4 regions of the Lentibacillus cibarius genome follow, and region 3 is predicted to be linked to each of the others. Evidence: riboswitches for the same ligand, from Rfam matches in the RefSeq annotation. Region 3 holds a riboswitch; each other region holds the start of a gene.
What was found. A riboswitch is a leader RNA that binds a small molecule or an ion and turns the genes downstream of it on or off. The one in region 3 is predicted to bind S-adenosylmethionine.
Positions count from the first base shown of each region.

Region 1: linked by a shared signal. The riboswitch ahead of metK (methionine adenosyltransferase) and the one ahead of FFL34_RS05650 (hypothetical protein) in region 3 are both predicted to bind S-adenosylmethionine.
Region 2: linked by a shared signal. The riboswitch ahead of FFL34_RS14720 (Na+/H+ antiporter NhaC family protein) and the one ahead of FFL34_RS05650 (hypothetical protein) in region 3 are both predicted to bind S-adenosylmethionine.
Region 4: linked by a shared signal. The riboswitch ahead of FFL34_RS14245 (homocysteine S-methyltransferase family protein) and the one ahead of FFL34_RS05650 (hypothetical protein) in region 3 are both predicted to bind S-adenosylmethionine.

Region 1 is NZ_VCIA01000001.1:632,986-637,204, forward strand. Features, by position in the region: gene asnB (asparagine synthase (glutamine-hydrolyzing)) at 1-162, opposite strand, end outside; gene metK (methionine adenosyltransferase) at 394-1,596, opposite strand; SAM riboswitch class I at 1,718-1,823, opposite strand; gene pckA (phosphoenolpyruvate carboxykinase (ATP)) at 2,029-3,615, shown strand; gene FFL34_RS03205 (ABC transporter substrate-binding protein) at 3,995-4,219, shown strand, end outside.
Region 2 is NZ_VCIA01000001.1:2,994,682-2,998,900, reverse strand. Features, by position in the region: gene FFL34_RS14735 (hypothetical protein) at 200-664, opposite strand; gene FFL34_RS14730 (hypothetical protein) at 816-1,154, opposite strand; gene FFL34_RS14725 (hypothetical protein) at 1,474-1,683, opposite strand; SAM riboswitch class I at 1,823-1,936, shown strand; partial or broken gene FFL34_RS14720 (Na+/H+ antiporter NhaC family protein) at 2,087-3,429, shown strand; gene FFL34_RS14715 (YugN family protein) at 3,682-4,104, opposite strand.
Region 3 is NZ_VCIA01000001.1:1,175,035-1,179,253, forward strand. Features, by position in the region: gene FFL34_RS05640 (alpha/beta fold hydrolase) at 1-194, opposite strand, end outside; gene FFL34_RS05645 (sodium:solute symporter family protein) at 210-1,841, opposite strand; SAM riboswitch class I at 2,200-2,302, shown strand; gene FFL34_RS05650 (hypothetical protein) at 2,397-2,612, shown strand; gene FFL34_RS05655 (hypothetical protein) at 2,759-2,956, opposite strand; gene FFL34_RS05660 (DUF1989 domain-containing protein) at 3,294-3,941, opposite strand.
Region 4 is NZ_VCIA01000001.1:2,901,093-2,905,311, forward strand. Features, by position in the region: gene FFL34_RS14240 (MFS transporter) at 1-659, shown strand, start outside; gene FFL34_RS14245 (homocysteine S-methyltransferase family protein) at 767-1,816, opposite strand; SAM riboswitch class I at 1,905-2,009, opposite strand; gene FFL34_RS14250 (dicarboxylate/amino acid:cation symporter) at 2,177-3,400, opposite strand; gene FFL34_RS14255 (DMT family transporter) at 3,583-4,219, opposite strand, start outside.

The DNA.
Region 1 (4,219 bases), 540 kb from region 3:
GCTTAAACGTCGGAATCCAAGCGATACATACGCATCATGATAATAACCTTCATCATCAGGGCCTCTATGTGTCATCAAATTATTTCGCTGTTTAAAAGCAGTTTTTTGTTCTTCACTTGGTGTAGCTGGGTTGCTGCGTATCATGCCAATAAAACCGCACATTTTTTTGCCTCACTTTCCATCAGTTGCATCTTTCAAATTATACCACAAACCAAACAAGTATAACTACGAAAAAAGGCAAAAATCGACCTTATCGCCATATACACAGGGCATTAGAAAAACCCAATATCCGCCTTGTCTTATAGCGAATACCGAAGTTTTTATTAAGGTCATCCATATAATACTTTCTGACGTTACAGAAAAGGTGCAGACAAGATTCTGCACCTTTTTCCTTTATCGGTTTTTCACCAATGCCTGCAACTCATCTACTTTGTCGGTTTTTTCCCACGGGAATAAAACATCCGTCCGTCCAAAATGACCATATGCGGCAGTGTTTTTGAAAATTGGCTTCCGTAAGTCCAGCATGCGTATGATACCTGCCGGACGAAGGTCGAATGTTTTCCGAATGGCATCCACAAGCGTTTCCTCGTCCATCGCACTGGTGTTAAACGTATTTATAGAAATTGATACTGGCTCAGCAACACCGATTGCATAGGCAAGTTGCACTTCGCATGTTTTTGCCAAATCTGCGGCAACAATGTTTTTTGCAACATACCGTGCTGCATACGCGGCTGAGCGATCCACTTTCGTCGAATCCTTCCCACTGAATGCCCCGCCTCCATGACGTGCATAACCGCCATATGTGTCAACAATAATTTTTCTTCCCGTCAGACCTGCATCACCTTGTGGGCCGCCAATAACAAAACGCCCTGTCGGATTAATGATATAATTGGTCTCATCGTCCAGTAAATGCGCCGGAACAACCGGTTGGATAACATATTCAATCATGTCTGTTTCAACCTGTTCCGGAACAGCATCTTGATGGTGCTGTGCAGAAATGACGATAGTATCAATTCGCACCGGTTTGCCGTCTTCATCGTATTCAACCGTTACCTGTGTTTTACCATCAGGACGCAAATAGTCCAATATGCATTCGCTGCGCACATCTGCCAGCCGTTTAGCCAGTTTGTGGGCGAGCGAAATTGGCAATGGCATCAATTCCTCTGTTTCATCACAAGCATAACCGAACATCAGCCCCTGATCGCCGGCACCAATCGATGCTATTTCCTCATCACTCATTTTTCCGAGACGTGCTTCCAGTGCATTATCAACGCCACCGGCAATATCTGGCGACTGTTCATCGATGGCTGTAAGCACGGCGCAGGTTTCAGCGTCAAAACCGAATTTGGCGCGTGTATAACCTATATCTTTAATGGTCTGGCGTACAATCGCTGGAATGTCTGCATAGGTTGTTGTTGTAATCTCCCCAGAAACAAGCACCATTCCTGTCGTAACGTTTGTCTCACATGCTACTCGAGCATTGGGATCTTTGGTAAGTATTTCATCAAGTATCGCATCTGAAATCTGATCGCAAATTTTATCCGGATGGCCTTCTGTCACCGATTCAGATGTGAATAATCGACGCTTTATAGCCATATGGCTATCCTCCTTGGATTTTGATACGGAACTCCTTCTCTTCAGTATATCTCAACCTGTTCGTTTCTTTATCAAACAAAAAAACCTTTCCTGCGTCCCGAGGAAAGGTTGAGGCCTTTCGCTCTTATTGTTCAAGGTCTTGGCCTTGCACCAGTTTAGCACCTTTTCACATTCGTGACGGTTGCCGGGCTTCAATGGGTCTGTCCCTCCACCACTCCGAATAAGAGAGTATCCGCTCGACAAATATCGTAACGAATCCCCCTATGGGATGTCAACTTATTTATTGGGATGCAGGAACATTGACACGAAAATTTCATATATATAACCATAAAATAGTATGGACTATTATTTAAAATGTGTTATACTAATAAACAGATTAAATTGATAAGAGTTATTTATACTATGAAAATAATAAAAAGGTAGGTATGCCAAATGAAAACAAAAGAAGACACATTGCTGACTAAAGATTTGTTAACACATGAAAATATCCATTCAAACTTAACTGTTCCACATTTAGTTGAAAAAGTATTGTCGCGTGATGAAGGCGTTTTAAGTTCGACAGGAGCTGTCAGTGCTACAACAGGAGAATACACAGGCCGTTCCCCGAAAGACAAATATATTGTACGTGATGATACTAGTGAAGATGTTGATTGGGGGGAAACCAACCAATCCATTGATGAAGCTTCCTTTGATCAACTGCTAAAGAAAGTGACTGCCTATTTGCATAGTAAAGATGAATTATTCCGATTCCAAGGTTTTGCTGGCGCAGATGAAAATTACAGGCTACCGATTCAAGTAATCAATGAATACGCATGGCATAACCTGTTTTCCCGGCAGCTGTTCATCACACCAACAGAAAGCGAATTGACAGAGCATCAACCGGAATTCACGGTAATATCCGCACCGACATTCAAAGCTGACCCGGAAGTAGACGGGACTAATTCCGAGGTGTTTGTTCTTATTTCTTTTAAAAAGCGGATTGTACTAATCGGCGGAACCGAATATGCCGGTGAAATCAAAAAATCCATTTTCTCTATCATGAATTACCTTTTACCCAAGCGTGATGTGTTATCCATGCACTGCTCGGCTAATATCGGCCAGGAAGGTGATGTAGCGCTGTTCTTCGGTCTGTCCGGAACCGGTAAAACGACACTTTCCGCTGATCCTTACCGGCGTCTGATTGGAGACGATGAACATGGCTGGAGCCCTAATGGCGTCTTTAATATCGAGGGTGGATGCTATGCCAAATGCATTAATTTATCCAAGAAAAAAGAACCGCAGATTTATCATGCCATCCGGTTTGGTTCCGTCTTGGAAAACGTTGTCCTTGATAAGACGTCACGCGATCCGGATTATGATGATACGTCCCTAACGGAGAATACACGGGCAGCATATCCGCTCGAAAACATCAACAATATCGTTTCACCTAGTGTTGCCGGACATCCAAATACCATCATTTTTCTGACCGCAGACGCTTCCGGTACCTTGCCGCCAATCAGTAAACTGACAAAAGAACAGGCAATGTATCATTTCCTAAGCGGCTACACAAGTAAACTAGCTGGAACCGAGCGTGGTGTCACCATGCCGCAAGCAACATTTTCTGCCTGCTTTGGCGCACCGTTCTTGCCTTTAGCACCATCAGCATACGCCGAAATGCTTGGTGAAAAAATTGATCAATATAATTCAAATGTATTTCTCGTGAACACCGGGTGGACTGGTGGGCCATATGGAACGGGTGAACGCATTAAGCTTTCCTATACAAGGGCAATGGTGCATGCAGCACTGGAAGGCGAATTAAATAATATCGAAACAGTTACAGATTCCATTTTTGGCTTAGCTGCACCGATGCATGTACCGGGGGTTCCGGATGAGGTACTGATTCCAAGTAATACTTGGTCCGATAAGGAAGCATATAAGGCAGAGGCACAATCATTAGCCATGAAGTTCCATGAGAATTTCCAAAAGTTCACACAGGCAAGTGAAGCAATCCACAACGCAGGTCCGATTTACAAAGGGTAACAAACATTTCGTTTCCTCATCCCAAAAGGATTTTATATATGAAGGAATATAGTTGGCTTATGCCGGCAACCGGTCTTCCTTATGGAGGCCGGTTTTTTTCTGCGTCAGTAGGAAAGACTTTTAGACAACTGGGGTTACAAATCTTCCACATCCTACTTCGACGTACTAGTGCAGGTGCCCGCACAGGATGTGACGGTTTTAGCCTGCAAAGGCGTTTATACCTTTGTTCCTCTCCGGACGAGTTCATATGAAAAATGTTCGGTCGTTAAAGCCCTACAATCTCCCAACAAACTAGTCGTTTCTAGGCATTCACACATTTTTACCAACCACATATGATAAAAAGTATAACACAATCTTTATGCAGAAAGGAACGAATGTTATGAGAAAGCGTTTCTGTACCGCTTTATTAGGTTGTCTCTTGCTTGTTTTTACTGCTGCATGCGGTTCAGGGGGAACGTCAACGGTCAAACTTGCGGAAGTAACACGATCACTTTTTTACGCCCCACAATACGTCGCAATTGAAAAAGGTTTTTTTGAGGAACAAGGTATCGACATCAAGCTCCAGACAGCGTGGGGTGGGGATAAAACGATGACCGCACTGCTA
Region 2 (4,219 bases), 1.8 Mb from region 3:
GCGGTATATTAAAGTCCATTGACATTTAAGTTTAAGAAACTTTATCACTTTAAGGTAATTCAGATCTACTACAAAGCTGTCCCTATTCTTTAATATAGAGCAATAATCCTTATTAAAGCATTGTGCCCAATTCAGGCGCAAAATTATTAGGTTATCACGCGCCCATTGCTCATTAGTTAAATATAGGGCCTTTATCATCCTAAAAGGTATTTATTTTCTCGCTCTTTCGCTTCCCTTCTGATGACATCCATTCTATAATTCCATAATAATCATCTATATCTGTAAGCCTTATTTCTTCCCCTTTAATCATAGGTATTTCCTGTGTAGCACTACCAGTTTCTATATTATTAAAATTTGATACCGAGCTAACATTTTTCATCCCTTGTAATTCGACCTTTTCATCATTGATAACTGCAATCATTTTAAATGAAATATAATCAGTAATATTCCCCTCAGCTTTGTATTGTAGTTCTCCATTTCCAGCGAATATTTCGTTATCTTCAATTTTCAATTCATACTCGTTTAAACTCCAATATTTACTATCACCATTGAATGAATTCCGTTGTATCTGTTCCTTCTCCTTGGATAGCTCTTCCACTTCACAACCTGTGATTAACAATACCAGTAGTGAAGTTATAACAAAGATAAAACTATTTCTTTTCAAAAAACATCGCCCACCTAAAATACTTAATTCAAATAAAACTCTATTCAACTAATCATTATACACACCCAATTTTTTCTTAAATACCGGGGGCGTTTTTGCTACATTATCACCGATCAAACTTACATCCCCTTTCAATTTCACCGGTGTCCTTTTAATAATCTAATTGACGCAAATATAAAAGAAGATGATCTCCTTGCTCTTTAAGTGTGTACTTACGAATTTTACTGTCTATCCTTTTTTGTTGTTTGCTATCTTTACTAAGCCAGTTTATGAAATGAAATAAAGGACTAGATAATAAGTTTGCTGTACCACGAGAACCTAATTCAAACCCCATTTGTTCTTTCTCTGTCAATGGTAATTGTGTATTTTCCAGAAATTTTCCTTTGAAATACTTCGGAATTAATATATATGGCTCTTTATTCTCTAATGCAGAAAGCAGCTCTTCAGCATTACCGGCAACAAAGTGATTATTCGCTTCATCTGTTTTCATGTTTATTCCTCCCCTTGAGCCTTTTTAAGATAACTATGTTCATGCTCGAATTTAACACATAACTTTCTGGATTATTTCCTTATATTAAATTTGGACGCACACTTCTACTCAGGAAGTACCCGGTCGTATGGGTATGATGTATGGAATGGACGCCAAGTCTTATTCTGGAATGGCGTCCACTAATGGATTAGCTAACTTTCTAACGTAAATTTACACATCAATCCTTTTTTTATATTAAACAGCATTTTACTTAAGTCATTGACTATTTCATTATTATTCAATATTTTATCAAACCGCTGAAGATGGGAAATTATTAATATTACATCCCTGGTGGTATTTGACCCATGCCCCTATATTTAAGATTGTCTTGTTCCAATTCTTCCATAGACTTTTTGCGATCGTTGGGGCTTTTTCCTTCCCATTGTTTTGATGGATTCTGACGTTCAGCCTTCCATTTTCGGAACTTTCTCCAACTGATAAAACCGAAGAGTGAGGCAAGGAATCCAATGTAAAATATCGTTATCCCCATAAATCTCTCCCCCTTTATTATAATAATAACTCATTTTTAAAATTGTGTTAAATTTAACATAAAATAGTGGACCACCAACTATTCATTGACATTTCTGTTATCGTGTAGTACACTTTCTATCAATCAACTAATTTCATATTACTTATCCAGAGCGGCTGAGGGATCTGGCCCTATGAAGCCCGGCAACCTGCAGAAATAATTGTAAGGTGCCAATTCCAGCAAATCGCGTTTCAAGCGTTTTGAGAGATAAGGTGTTCGGACTAACGCCTTCCAAAACGGAGGGTTTTTTTATTTTTATATGAAAAAATGCCGAGCAGCCTAAGGTATCTGTAACGGGAATACCATTCTACTATTTTCCAAAACCCTTGAATCCACAAAAATACAACAAATAGGGGGAAGAGAAATGAACACATCAGATTTGAACAAAGGACGTGCATCGGCTTTAATACCATTTATCATTTTTCTGTTTCTATTTATCGGCTCCGGTGTAGTCAGTGGAGACTTTTATAAGCTGCCGGTACTTGTTGCGGTATTTATTGCTGTATTGGTTGCATTGTTCATGAATAGAAAAATAGATTTTAACGAGAAATTGGATTACCTGACCAAAGGGCGGGACATCCGAACATTATGCTTATGGTCATCATTTACCTGTTGGCCGGTGCATTCTCTGCAGTTGCCGAGGGGGTTGGTGCTGTTGAATCAACCGTCAATCTTGGTCTGACGTTCGTGCCTGGAAGCTTGCTGATTGTTGGCTTGTTTGTTATCGGCTGCTTTATTTCGATTTCCATGGGAACTTCTGTCGGAACGGTCGTTGCGCTTGCCCCAATTGGTGTCGGTCTCGCCGATCAGACTGGGATGAGCACGCCATTAATTTTAGGCGCTATTATCAGTGGTGCGATGTTCGGGGATAATTTATCCATTATTTCGGATACAACGATTGCTGCTGTGAGAACACAGGCTGTCAAGATGAGCGACAAATTTAAGGTGAACATCTTTATTGCCCTTCCAGCAGCCATTGTGACTGCCGTCATTTTTGGTGTCTTGACTTGGAATGCCGGCGGATCGATTAGTGGAGATCACCCATATGATCTGGTCAAGGTGCTACCTTATCTTGCTGTTCTCATTTTTGCCGTTGCTGGTGTCAATGTCATATATGTGTTAATCGGTGGAATTGTGTTCGCTGGAGCAGTTGGATTTGTTTACGGGACTTTCGATGTGATGGGATTAATGAAGCTGCTTGGCGATGGCATGGCCGGTATGCAGGAGTTAGCCTTGTTAGCCGTTTTACTTGGTGGACTGATTGAACTCGTTCGCGTGAATGGCGGGATTGATTTCCTACTGTACACGATTAGTAAGCGAATTAATTCAAGAAAAGGTGCCGAAGCTGGTATTGCCGGTCTTGTCAGTGTATTTGACGTATCAACCGCTAACAACACCATCGCCATTATCAGTGTTGGCTCATTAGCGAAACAAATTTCCGAACGATTTGGGGTTGACCTGCGCCGATCGGCAAGCACGCTGGATATTTTCGGAAGTGCTTTTCAAGGGATTTTGCCATATGGCGCCCAACTGCTGGCGGTCGCTGGCGTTGCTTCCATATCACCCGTTTCGATCATGCCTTATTGTATCTACCCAATACTGCTCGGAATCGCCGGAATCATCGCTATCGTAACAGGGTACCCACGTTTTTCGGCTGGGAAAAACAACACAGCATTGCACGATCAACATAGCGCAACGGAAGTATAAAATCGTTAAAAAGGAAAACGATGTGCCATTAATTAGAGGCGGACGACGCACAACCGCGCCACGACACATCCCCCCCGAAAAAGAAAAGTACTTTTCTTTTTCAAGGGGCGTCGTGTGATGATCAGTCAAATTATTTAACCCCCACCTTCACGTATGTAGTTTAACCATGTTTAGCAGTGGGGGTATACAACTTGTTAGTTAAACTCGCTTTTCCCCATTCCCTTTCATCCACGTGCGTGTCCGTTTAGCATATCAAGATATCTCTGGTTCCAGGTATTGCATGACTTCCTGCACCTCTTGTTCGCCTGCAGCTTCCCATCTGCTTTTATCCGTGATGTTTCCATCCTTATCGAGAGGTTCTTGAAATTGACTAAATCCGGTGGTGGTCAACAAAGCGTTTTGATCCCATTCAAGACCAGTGTTGACGACATGCTTGATTACATATGGTGTACGAAACTCCAGATAAGCATCAGGCTTGTCCAGTTCCCCTTCCAAAACACTGAAAGGGACTCGAATATAAATCGTTTCGCCGCCTTCCCGGCACAACACCATATCAAACTTCCCACGGTCATATTCCCAATTCCCACATAATGTATAACCATTGGACCGAAATACCTTGAAAACATCCCCAAAAAAAGCCCTTTTCCCTTCAATCTCTGTTTCCAGTTTTAACATGGCACTTTCACTCCTTGTTTCAAATGTGTCATGTATAGTTTTAACGAAAACTGGAATGAAATACCTCTCAACAAGGATAATTTTAGAAAAACGCGGAGTTCAAGACATGCCAAAA
Region 3 (4,219 bases):
CGCTGATCAACATACACCAGCTGTGCATGATTCGTTAAATGATCAAGATGAGGCTTAAAGCTAAAATGGGTGCCACCCGGCCCACCATGAATTACAAAGATAATCGGTTTATGTTGAATAGTACCGTTCTTCACTTCCGTTTCCACACCATTCACATCAAAATAGAGCTTTGTTCCATTTATAGTTGCGTACAAGATGTCTTCCTCCTTCTACGATTCTATTCTTCGTTTAGGTAGTATATAAATGACCAGTAATACGGCACCTAGGGTTAACCCTAGCAGCGTAACGATAATTAAAACAGGCCAAACATTAACGAAATTAGCGCCAATCAAGAAAGATACATAGCCTATAAGAATAATGCTTAAGAAAATGATATCCTTATTCGTGACTGTTTTGACCTGAAATAGCTCACCTTTTGCATTTTCTTCCCTTATTAATAGACTAGCACCAACTGTACCTGCTAAGGAGAAAATAATTCCGACAATAACCGGATCAACGGCAGTACCTATTATCTGGCATGTAACGGTAGCGCCACCCCCGAGCAGCATGCCGGAAATAGCACCATTCGTATTTGCTTTACGCCAGAGCAACCCAAGCATAATAGGAATGAAAGTCGCACCTGCAAATATTTTTTGGGTCATAAGCAATAGTTCCATTATAGATGGTGTTAAGACAGCCGCAACGGTTGATAAAACACCAATAATAACCAGGGTCCATCTCGTAATTAATAATGTATGCTTCTCATTGATCTCCTTACCCTTTCGAACGTTATTTTTTTCATAAATATCTCGTGTAACATGAATCCCAGCACCTAACAAATTCGAGTCCACTGTAGACATGCAAGCCCCCAATATACCTGTAACGATAATCATGCCAATCCAAGGGTTAATAACTTCCATTGCCAGCATTGGAAATACCGTTTCAGCATTGCCCATGTCCGGAATTAATGCTTTTCCAATTCCACCAACAAGCGCCAAACCAAACGCCATAAATAGTGCCACAAACCAAACCATCAATAAACTTATCCGCTGAATGGTTGATACACTCTTAGCTGAGTAAACGCGCTGGATTTGTGTTTGGCTTATTGTATTCAAAGGCAAAAATGTAATCGCCCAAGCAAGCACCATAAGAAACGTAGCACTTTCCGTCACACTTATAAAACCGTCACCAAGCACTCTATTTAACGATTCATGTCCATGCGTGGTTGCATATAACCAGGAACTATCCGGAGACAGAGCTTGTAATCCGAAAATAATGACAAGGACTAGCCCTAAAACCATAATAATCGACTGAATCCAGTCTGTAAGTGCCACACCCATCAATCCACCAAAGGTTGTATAAACAATCGTGACAACTGATGTGATGAGAATAGCGACAGTTGTGTCGATACCCAGTATTGAATTTAAAATGACACCAATGCCAAGGATACTTCCTCCAGCACCACCCACTAAAGCAACAAGTGAAAAAAGAGTGGTCAAATAGGCTACGAAATTAGAATAACGCAGTGCCATAATATCCGGTAAGGTAAAAACCTCAAATTCCTGTGCTATCCGTCTGATTTTACCGGAGATATAAAATAGAACGAAATAAGCAGAACCTGCAGCCACAAGCATCCACATCACGGAAAACCCGCTAGTGTAGACCATCCCGCTGAACCCCATATAGGTGTTAGCACCGACAACTGTAGAAAAAATAGTACTAAATAATAAACCAGAGTTCATTTTGTTCCCTGCTACATAAAAATCGGCGCGCGTATCCTGCTTTTTGGATACAACAACGCCAACAATAATCATTAAGATTAAATAAACAACAGGAATTATATAATAGCTATTCCATTCCATACTTCATGTCCCTCCCAATGATGAAATCTTTTCTTCGTTTCATTATCCAAATAAAGCGAATTGTTATACACGGAATTATATACATTCGAAATATTAGAGTCAATGGCATTATTATTAAAATTCTATTTAATTAAATATTATTAATTTGGTGATTTTTTATGATGGAAGATTATAAAAAAGCTGAAGAATAAGGTGTTCTACCTTATCCTTCAGCTTTTTATGACGCTTATGATTAGGTTCAGGTCATTACTCGTTGTCATCCTGCTCATGATCCGGCGACACAAAATCCGCGTTAGTAGCAGCGCCATTAAAAATCCATGTTACCATTGACAATCATCAAAATTATTTGTAAATTATTTTCTTATCCAGAGAGGTGGAGGGACTGGCCCTTTGATACCTCGGCAACAGGCTCCTATAGTACTGTGCCAATTCCAGTAAGCGTTATGCTTAGAAGATAAGAAGTGCATGGTACAGGTTTTTCTACCCTCTTCTTATCCAGAAGAGGGTTTTTTACTGTTTAACAAGCTTTTCATAATTATTTTAAGGGTGTTTTAAATGTCAGGTAAATCGCTAAATGTTGAAACCATTTTCCCTCAGATTGGTAATAAGAAAGACGAGGCATTACAAGCTTCTCTTGGCACCATCGTTAATATTTCTTATATCTATCCCTATTTGGACTTTACCGGGAATACTCGTCATGGCGTTTGGTTTAGCGTTCACTGTACTCACCGTAGCCACGAGATAAGGATCTTCCTGCCGATTTATTTTTAGGGTTGCTTCCTGTACATAGCTAATGAGCGGTGCTATTGCAACCAGTGCATCATTTCACTTATGCATCGGTGTTGTCCCTGTATGGTTCGATGTACCAAGGGTCGTCACAATCAGTCGTGTGGAACGGGCTATTCCTGTGACAACGCCTATTTGTGCATTACTTTCCTGCAATTTGTCCCCTTGCCGATATGAACCTCAAGAAATTGCTCCAATTCATCGGAAGACAAGGTTGCCTGCTCTAACGCTTCCCAATGAACACCCATGTCTTCTACTGCTTGTTTGACTGTTATTCCGTTTTTGTCGGTAATACCTATTAACTCCTTAAAATCCAATTCCCCTGACACTGCTTTACTGCCAATTGTGGAAACATGTGGCTGGTGTTTTGTGTGCCTTGACAACCATAAAATGTTAAAGGATAAGCGTTTCAAACCACAAAAAAATATTAACAGTCATAGGGAAAGGGTAATATCTTTCACAAATTGATACGCAATGTTAGGCCTTCCCTTTCCTTCCATAATGTAATAATACTATAAGTTTTCAGATACGTATAAAATATTCCTACTTTAGTATTAGAAATGGGTGCATCGTCACACCTTTTTAGGAGATACAAATTGCCGTTGAACCCTTAGAAAAGGTCAACGGCGATTTGTATGTCCATATTAATCAAACTCCCTGTTTTAGCTATTTTTGCTTTCGTCCAAAGCCGCTTTTGTCGTTCGACGCCATCTTCTGCATTTTTAGCGACGTCACTTTCCATCCATTAACAGGCTCCATATCTTGGGAACAGGTGGAGCATGCGACAACCACTTCCTCCAATGCTTTAAGCCGGACATAATCACCGGGTTTGGATAATGGTTCACTAAGCTGGTAATCTCCTGTTTGGTCCAGCACGTTATTCATAAATAAGTTGATCGGATCCGGAACTGGTTTCTCTCCCAGTCCGTACGCTGCCAGAGCCTTTTGTAAATTATCGTGGCAGTTCGGGTGATCCTCTAGGCCATAGTCTACTTTATAGCGATAATAGTCACATGCTGGAAAAAAGAAATCGTGCTTGCCAACCGTATCTTCTGCCAACGTCATCAGCGGCCGGCGTTTATTACTGTAGAGCGGATCACCAACCTTTAATCGAATACTGCTGAGTGACGCTCGCATATGGACAGGTGATACGAATTCATTGGAATCATTTTTATTAAAGCATACAAAATCACCGACCTGTTTCCCATCAACGTCCATAATAACCAGTTCCTCACCAGGTTGTAACAGTGTGCTTCTCCCCTCATATGGTGGTATTGTTATTTCCTCTTTTATTTTCTTCTGTGTATAAGCCACACCTTCCACTCCTCTCTAATAATTTAAGGTTCCTTTAGTAAGGAATTGACGTAATGATTATCCTCCATCTTTGATTTCCCGATATAACCTCCCTCTTCTTTTAAAAAATTAGTTCTAATATCTGACATTCTCTCATACCCTGCTTATATTTAGGATTTTCAAATCACAACTTCTACTTAGACTGATTATAAAACTCCTTCACCTTCATGTATAATGATTAAAAATGATGGTATGCATCACTGTTACTGAAATCTGCAGGGGGAAAGATTAGAATATAA
Region 4 (4,219 bases), 1.7 Mb from region 3:
TGCATGTGCCGGCTGACTTGGAACCGGCGCATCCGTTTGCATCAAAAAAATTAACGTTAACGGATTTAATCGAACCAAAAGCATTGCCGATTGCCACTATCAGCAGTTTGGTGGCGTTGGTTTATGCCAGTGTTATCTCGTTTATTTCGGTTTATGCCGATGCGATTGGTTTGGCAGCGACGGCAAGCTATTTCTTTTTAGTCTTTGCCATTGTAATGATTTGCACAAGACCATTTTTCGGTAGAACGTTTGATACAAAAGGTCCTAATTATGTTATTATTCCATGTTTATTTATTTTTGCGGTTGGTCTTATTGTGCTTGGTTTTACGTCGACAGCGGCAATGCTGCTGTTATCCGCTGGTTTGATTGGTTTAGGATATGGCACGTTGTTACCAAGCTTTCAAACGATGGCAATTCAGACAACACACCATTCACGGAGCGGTCAGGCAACGGCTACCTTTTTTATGTTATTTGATGGTGGGATTGCGGTTGGATCATTCGTTTGGGGACTTGTGGTAGCAGGTTATGGCTATCAGACCCTATACACGCTTTGTGGCCTGGTTGTGCTTGGCATTACTGTTTTATTTATGTGGTATCAAAAACGGCAGGAAAAAGCGCGCGTGTTGCGAAGGCTTGTGCAGGATTGGGACATTCCTTAGGCTTTGAACTTGCTGGCTTTCATCCTGATGATTATCACGTACTAATCGCGAGCAAAACTATCGGGAAACGCTTTAGCCTCGATAGCGTTTCCCGATGAGATTGTTGGTTAGGCCTTTGTCCGATATGCGACATTATGTTTCTTTAAGGTTTCGTCTTTTCCGAACAGGAAGTGTTTCTCCATATCCGGAGAGTATTTGGAGTTGATTGCTTCTACGCCAACTGCTTCTGCTACAGCGCGCAGCATGGCAGGGGAAGCTCCGCAACAAAGACCGATATAATTCAAGCCGATATCTTTTGCTTGTTTCGCCCATTCGGCTAGCTCATAACGGTTATGGTATAAAGGATCAAGTGCTGTCGGGAATGTGGTTTCTAACGGTAAATGACAACTACAGCCGCCATCAGGCAAATTAAAGAATGTCGGATGTTCGTCGGTTGTCCGGTATGGTATCGGCAGGCCTGCTACATAGCCGTTCACATTTTCCCGGATCTTTTCCAAATATGGCTGCATCGTGTTCGGTCCGCGGAAGCAGTTCATACCAACGACAAGTGCCCCTTTTTCCGAAAGCAGGCGACAGCCTTCTTCTACGGTATAACCATCTCGTAAAATATTTTCACCCATCATCGCGAATGTAATAACAGCTGGTAAGTCTTGTTTTTGGATTTCTTCCAGTGCAATGCGTGCCTCCTCGTAATAGTAGAAGGTTTCGCCGTTAATGAAATCGACCCCTTCTTCCTTGCACCAAGAAACCATTTCGGCAAACATGCTTCGCACAGCATCTTTGGAAGCGGGATCTTCTGGATCGAAAATATTAGTATTTGAGATATTGCCGGCAACTAGCGCTTCTTCTGTGGGGTGCTCTTTAGCCACCTCTTTTGCTAGACGGATGGCATGACGGTTCAGCGGTTCCAGCAATTCTTCTTTACCGATAATCCGCATTTTCTCGCGGTGGGCATTATATGTAAATGCCAAAACGACATCAGAGCCTGCATTCATATAGTCCCGGTACGTTTGTTTTAAAACTTCCGGATTGTCTAGGGCAACTTCTGGCACAAAGGAACCAGCCTGTAAATACCCTCTGCGCTCCAATTCAAATAAATACCCTTCCCCGATAATAACTGTTCCTTCCTGCAATCGCTGTTCCAAACTGCGCTTCATTCGTATTCCTCCTCTAACTTTTATCATATTAAAAAGCCTCTTCTTAAAATAAGAAGAGGCTTAAATATGCACAGTAACCTAGCGTCTCCTCTTATCTTCAAGCATTACGCTTCTGGAATTGGCACAGTACTTTTTGGGTAAGTCTGCTGCCGAGGCTTCTAAGGGCCAGTCCCTCCACCTCTCTGGATAAGAAATCTGAAATATTTTATTGTTATGAAATACATGCTACATCTAATTAGGATAAAAGTCAAGAGGGAATAAGATTGCTTTTGATAGTAATCGCCAATTCGCAAAGTTAATCTACAGGCAGCAAAAACGAGGCACCGGAACGGTTATGAATGTCCCTGGTGCCTCGTTTGTTTATGCTGCACGTTTTCGTTCTGATTTGTCCACGACAGCTGATCCGATAATGTCACCAATCACATTCGACGCTGTACCGGCCATGCCAATAAGGACATCGACGCCAGCAATTAATGCGACAATCTCCAGCGGAAGCCCGAACATGCTTAAGACAGCAGATAACGTAACCAAACCAGCAGCTGGAACTCCCGCTGTCCCGATCGACAACAATGTACCAATTAAAACAATTAGTAAAAAGTCAGCAGGTGCAAGGTTGAGATTCGTTACATTCGCTGCAAATACAAGAGAAGCTCCCATTCTTAACGCGCCGCCATCGGAATTAAAGACAGCCCCTAGCGGAAGCGTGAAGTTGGCTGTCGTTTCCGAAATCCCCGCTTTTTTTGCCGAATCAATAGCAATAGGCAGGGAGGCAATACTGCTTGACGTGAAGAAGGCGGTGACATACGCTTCTTTTGTCTGCTTGAAAAAGTGCCCCACGCGTGTACCTGAAAACTTCAGAAACGCTGAATACACGACTGCCCAAAGCACCGCGACGCCAATATAAAAGACGGCTGTAAATTTCAGTAGGGATTGGAATGTAGACCAGCCTTGGCTCCCGAAAGTGGACGCACTTATGGCGAAGACCCCGATTGGCGCATATAAAAGCACCCCTGACAGGATTTTATAAAACATTTCATTAAGTGCGGCAAAAACAGTATCCAACTGGTTTCCATATTCCTGCATTTTTTTATCACTAGAAAACTTCATATTAGAGATGGCAATCCCAATAATAACGGCAATAAACAAAATGGCCATTAGGTCCCCGGAAGAAAATGCTTCAAAAATATTTTTCGGGACAATTTTTAATAGAATTTCCGAAAAACCCGGTGTATCCGGTTTATCTACATTTGTATCAGGCAATGATAAGTTTTCCCCGGGATTGATCCATAAGGCAAGCCCAAGTCCGATGAATACCGCTAAAGCCGTTGTCGTCATATAATATAGGATTAATTTACCACCCATTCGGCCAAGCTGTGTAACGTTCATCTTATCAACAGCAAGCACCACGGTGAGAAATATGACTGGTATTGCAATCAAGCTGAGCAAGTGAATAAGCAATGTTCCAAGCGGGCGTACGACTTCTGCTTGCTGACCGAAAACAATGCCTGCCAGGATACCAAAAGAAAATCCAATTGCCATTTTAATGACGAAAGAAGTCTGTTTATATTTATTCCATAGCTTCATATTGAAAACCGTCTCTTTCCTAAGATTAGTTTTAATTTATTATATCAAAAAAGACCATAGCTAACCATAGTTAAATGCATAGTAACTTGGGTGGAATTGTCATGAGGGTATGATGAGTGCTGGCCTGTTTCAACTGTAGGGTGTGGGGAGAGTATACATAAAATTAAACGAAGCACCAGCACTTATGCGTTCGTGTGCTGGTGTTTCCTGTGTTCCTCATTATTTTTTAAAAACATGTAGAAGGATGCACCGAAAATGGTGATATAACCTAGAACGCTTAATAAATCAGGAACTTGCCCGAATAGGACAATGCTGATCAGTGCCGAGTAAACGACTGTTGAATAGAAGAAAATTGATATTTCTTTTGCCGGTGCGTATTTATAGGCTACTGTAATACCGAACTGTCCAACGGTTGCAAAGATTCCTGCTGCCAGCAAATAAACCCACTGCTGCCATGTCATTGGCTCATAAAAAATGATGACAAACGGAAGCAGAATCATGGTGGTGAAAAAGGAAAAATAAAAGACAACGGTATAAAATTGCTCCTTATTACCGAGCACGCGTAAAACAGTATAGGCACCCGCGGCGAAAACCGCTGAGAAAATACCGGCAATATATGGAATAGTTTCCACGGAAAATTCCGGTTTAATAATGAAAAGCGTGCCAATGAATGCTATAATAATTGCCATCGTTTGAAAAAGCCTTGCGCGTTCTTTTAAGAAAAGTGCTGCAAAAACAATCGTTAAAAACGGACTCATTTTATTCAGCATGTCTGCATCGGATAATACAAGGTGGTCAATTGCATAAAAATATAATACG